2 regions of the Arthrobacter sp. P4_H3 genome follow, and region 2 is predicted to be linked to the other one. Evidence: riboswitches for the same ligand, from Rfam matches in the RefSeq annotation. Region 2 holds a riboswitch; the other holds the start of a gene.
The links. Region 2 has a riboswitch for cyclic di-AMP ahead of AC1DRE_RS12540 (C40 family peptidase). Riboswitches for the same ligand answer to the same signal wherever they lie in the genome.
Positions count from the first base shown of each region.

Region 1: it holds a riboswitch for cyclic di-AMP, as region 2 does, so the genes downstream of both, AC1DRE_RS18550 (aggregation-promoting factor C-terminal-like domain-containing protein) here and AC1DRE_RS12540 (C40 family peptidase) in region 2, are expected to answer to the same signal.

Region 1 is NZ_JBFUKK010000016.1:21,075-23,455, forward strand. It holds gene AC1DRE_RS18545 (HAMP domain-containing sensor histidine kinase) at 1-837, shown strand, start outside; cyclic di-AMP (ydaO/yuaA leader) riboswitch at 1,039-1,213, shown strand; gene AC1DRE_RS18550 (aggregation-promoting factor C-terminal-like domain-containing protein) at 1,213-1,998, shown strand; gene AC1DRE_RS18555 (glycosyltransferase) at 2,161-2,381, shown strand, end outside.
Region 2 is NZ_JBFUKK010000008.1:24,686-27,066, forward strand. It holds gene AC1DRE_RS12535 (M23 family metallopeptidase) at 1-786, shown strand, start outside; cyclic di-AMP (ydaO/yuaA leader) riboswitch at 917-1,094, shown strand; gene AC1DRE_RS12540 (C40 family peptidase) at 1,165-1,827, shown strand; gene AC1DRE_RS12545 (NlpC/P60 family protein) at 1,966-2,381, shown strand, end outside.

The sequences.
Region 1 (2,381 bases), on a different contig from region 2:
GTGCCGCCGTCGAACGCGCACCCCGGAACTGAAGTGGGCAGTGTGGGGCACGCCCTCAACCTCATGCTGGACAACGTCTCCAAGGCCCTCGAGGCCCGGCAGCAGAGCGAGACCAAGGTGCGCCAGTTCGTGGCCGACGCCTCCCACGAGCTGCGCACGCCACTTACGGCAATCCGCGGCTACACGGAACTCATGCGGATGACCGAGGACTTCACACCGGACGGCAAGAAATCCCTGGCCAGGGTGCAAAGCCAGTCCGAACGGATGACCACCCTGGTGGAGGACCTCCTGCTGCTGGCCCGGCTGGACGAAGGGCAGCCGCTCAAGATCAGCGACGTGGACCTGACGCAGCTGGTGGTGGAAACCGTCAGCGACGAGAAGGTCATGGCCCCGGACCGCGTCTGGCAGCTCGAGTTGCCCGACGAGCCGGTGGTGGTCCGCGGGGACGCCACGCAGCTGCACCAGGTGCTGGCCAATTTGCTCTCCAACGCGCGCAAGCACACGGACCCCGGAACCACCGTCGTCACCGGCGTGATGCGCTCCGCTGACGGCAGCGCCGTGGTGACCGTGACGGACAACGGCGCCGGGATCCCGCCCGAATTTGTGGACCGGGTCTTTGCCCGCTTTGCCCGGGCGGACGCCGCCCGCACCAGCCCGGCAGGTTCTGCATCGGGTTCAGGCGCCGCGGGGGCGGCCGCCGCTGAGGGGACCAGCGGGCTGGGCCTTTCGATAGTGCAGTCGATCATGGAAGCGCACGGCGGAACCGTCGAAGTCACCTCCCGTCCGGGACGCACGGAGTTCGCGCTGCGCCTCCCCTCCGAACCACCGGCGGCCTAGTACCCGGCGCACGGGAATCACGGCCGGCCGATGCCCGTGCGGACTGGCCGGTCTTTTCTGTGATCAAACGAATTACTGGCAGCTCGGGCGCAAGTCAACGCGCCGCAACCGTGATCCTCGTTACCGAAATGTGACTTAAGGTCCCATCTCCTGTACGGTTTTTAGAGTGCGGCCACCGTTCCGGCCGCATATCCGGATGGACGCCAAACTCTGCCGCTACCCGGATTTCCTCATGATCAGGCAGAGGCGGGGGACCCAGGTCTCCGGGCATTCTGCATCGCCGCCCTCGGGGTGAAGCCGACACGTGAAGTTCCGTGCGGCCGGATGACCTCATCCGAACCCGACAGCTAACTCCGCCGGCATCGAGAGGCAACCATGACTAAATCCACGCCAGAAGTACGTCCAGAGCGCCCTTCACGTAAGACCGCGGTGCCCGCAGAACGCTCACGCCACCGCGCTGAATCAGCCAAGACGACGTCCCCGCTGTCCCGCTTTGCCGCTGGCCTCCACGGCTCCGGCCGCCGCGCCGCAGTGGTGGCGACCGCCTGCGCAGTGTTGGTCGGCGTCGGCGCCGCCGGCCAGGCTTCCGAGCCCGCCGCACCGGCAAGCTCGGCGACGGCCGCAGAAATCGCCGCATCGAGCGCCGACACGAAGTCGAAGCTCGCGTTCGAAAAGATCCTGGTTTCGGCCATGCCGGCTCCGGCTTCTGTCAGCATGTCTGCGCAGTCCACCGAGGAGCGGCCGTCCGAAGAGCAGCCATCCGAAGAGCGGCCCGCGGAAACACCGGCCCCCGCCCCTGCCCCGGCGGCGGCTCCGGAACCCGCTCCCGCTCCCGCGCCGCCTGTCGCCGTGGACGACCCCGCAGCGGCCCAGGCGTATGCCGCCTCGCAGCTCGGCAACTACGGCTGGGCAGCTGACCAGATGCAGTGCCTGACCACGCTGTGGACCAAGGAATCGGATTGGAAGACCACGGCCACGAATGACAGCAGTGGCGCGTACGGCATTGTCCAGTCGCTGCCGGCCGAAAAGATGGCCAGCGCGGGGGGAGACTACCTCACCAATTTCCGCACTCAGATCAACTGGGGCCTGAATTACGTCAAGGAACGCTACGGCTCCCCCTGCGACGCCCTGAACTTCCACTACGCCAACAACTGGTACTAAGCCGGCCCGTACCGGCCGGACCGGTCCGCATCAGCAGATGGCCCCGAATCCACGTGGTTCGGGGCCCTCGGCCGTGTTGCGGGCGTATCGCTTCCCAGCTTCCACAGCAGGCGCACAGCTGTGGCCTAAATCCTTTATATGCGCCAGCCTCATAGTTGAACCATGACGCTCACAGACCAGGCCCCGGGGATCCTGCCGCACACGCAACCGCGGGCGGCCGTCGACGAACGGACCGGAACCGCGGTGCCTCTCCTGGATGCGACCATCCCGGTCTACAACGAGGAACAGGATCTGGAGCAGTCCCTCCGGCGGCTGCACACTTACCTGCGCGGCACGTTCCCGCGCACCTTCCGGATTACTGTGGCGGACAACGCCAGCACCGA
Region 2 (2,381 bases):
CCCGCTTCGGAGTACCCCGTGGCCGAAGCCGTTATGACGGTCAGGCCACGCGATGCACATCGTGATGCGCGCCGGCGCCGGAGCCTGTTCAGCCAGGTCACGGAGTTCGCTTCCGCCAGCGGTGTGGGTCAGAAGGCCGGCATTGCCTTGGCCGCCACAGGGCTGGTCCTCACTGTGACCGTCCCGTCAACCGGACCCATGATGAGCACCGCGGACACAGGAAACACGTCAGCGGCCGCCGCATCCGTAGCGGCGCAGCCTGAGGTTTCCGCGGCTGCAGGCGCCAAAATCGACTTCAACCGGACCTATATCGCCACCAAGGGCGATCCCGACGGCAAGCTCAAGCAGCTGCTGAGCGCGCAGTCCGCCGGCACCATTACCCGTGCAGCGTCCACCGGAAGCCTCGGGGCACCGCTGGCGCAGATGGTTTCCGCATCCCCCTTCGGCTTTCGGGTCAGCCCGATCACCGGCGGCACCGGCGAATTCCACCGCGGGCAGGACTATGCGGCCCAGTGCGGCACAAGCGTTATGGCCGCGGCCAGCGGAACGGTGACGTTCTCCGGGTGGCACCCCTACGGCGGCGGAAACCGCGTGGTGATTGACCATGGCAACGGCCTGGAGACCACGTACAACCACTTGTCCTCGTCCAACGTCCAGGTAGGCCAGAAGGTCAGCCGTGGCGACGTTGTGGCCCTCAGCGGGACCACCGGCGCCTCCACCGGCTGCCACCTCCATTTTGAAGTGATGGTCAACGGCGAAGTCGTCGACCCCACCGGCTGGCTCTGATCCAAGCCGATGGAACACTCTCGGATTCCTGTGACATGCCGTGACCTGAATGTGACATTGACCGGGAATTCCTGTACCGTCTAAAGCACGCCAACTTTTCCGAAGTTGGCGCTCTTGAGTGGATTGCCTAACTCTGCCACCGCTCAAGGTCCGTTCGCATTACATCGTCTGGCAGAGGCGGGGGAACCAATTTTGGTCTTCGCAAGAAGACCTTGGGGTTAAGTCGCAAAGCTTCTCAGGAAGCCGAGTGGCCGGGTGACTCCCATCCGAATCCGACAGCTCACCTCGTAGGCATTGGGAGAGGCTACCTTCGTGTCTACACGTCACAATTCTGCGCGCCACCGTGCGCAAACGGTTCGTACGAACCCGTTGAACTCTGTGTCCAGGGCTGTTACTGCCAACGCCGGGACCGTAGGTCGTCAGGCGGCTGTCATCGCAGCCGCGTCCGGACTGATCCTCAGCGTTGGTATGCCGGCAAACGCCGCAGATACCAACCTGGGAGTGTCCGCTTCCACGGAGTCCGGCTCACAGTCGGCCCAGCTGGCCGTTACCGCGGAACCGACAGCGACTATTTCCTTCGAGCGTCCGGCAGTGACCACGAAGGCAGCGCCCAAGGTTGAAACCGTACGGGCTCAGTCGACCGGTTCAGATTCAACTGAGGCTGACGGAGAAGCGAAGGCCGGCAAGCTCGCCGACGCCGTTTCCTCCGCTGCCGCATCGGGCCTCGCCGCGATCGCCTACACCGGGATCGGCAGTGCCTACGTCTGGGGCGGCACCACCCCCAGCGGCTGGGACTGCTCAGGCTTCACCCAGTGGGTCTACGCCCAGGCCGGCATCAGCATCCCCCGCACCAACGCATGGAACGCCATGACGCCTACCGCCACCCCGGCGCCGGGCGACCTGGTCATGCAAAACGGCGGCGCCCACGTTGGCATCTACGTCGGCAACGGCATGATGATCAGCGCGCTGAACCCGTCGCAGGGCACCATCCTGCACGCCGTGTCCGCCACGGGCACGTCTGCGTACTACACGCTTCGCTAAAACACGCGCTTCCCTTCGCTGAAGCGCGCGTACTTCGCTAAAAACCCGTTCGGGCCGTTCCGGCTTACCCCCAAGATGCCGGAGCGTCCAAAAACCGCGGCCTGCCACGCAGTCTGAGGAAAACGAAAGAGAGAAATAATGACTACTCGTGCCATCGCACGGCACCGCGCCGAGGTTACCAAAACCAACTCGCTTGCTGTCATTGCCAAGGCCGTCGGCGACAACGCCGGTGGCATGGGCCGTCAGGCTGCGGTTATCGCTGCTGCTTCCGGTCTGGTCCTGACGAGCGGTATCGCAGCCAACGCTGCCGACACCAACGTTCAGCGCGAAGCAACCTCCGCTTCCACCCTGGAAGTTCAGTCTTCCGCTCCGGCCAACATCTCGGCCGCTTCCAGCATCGCCATCGCCTTCGAGAAGCCGGCTGTTTCCACCTCCCCGGCTCCGGTCGTTGAGGCTCCGAAGCCGGTCGTCGAGGTTCAGGAAGCTGCTCCCGAGGCCGCTCCCGCAGCCGTTGCGGCAACCGTGTCCGCCCCGGCGGCCCCCGCAGCTCCCGC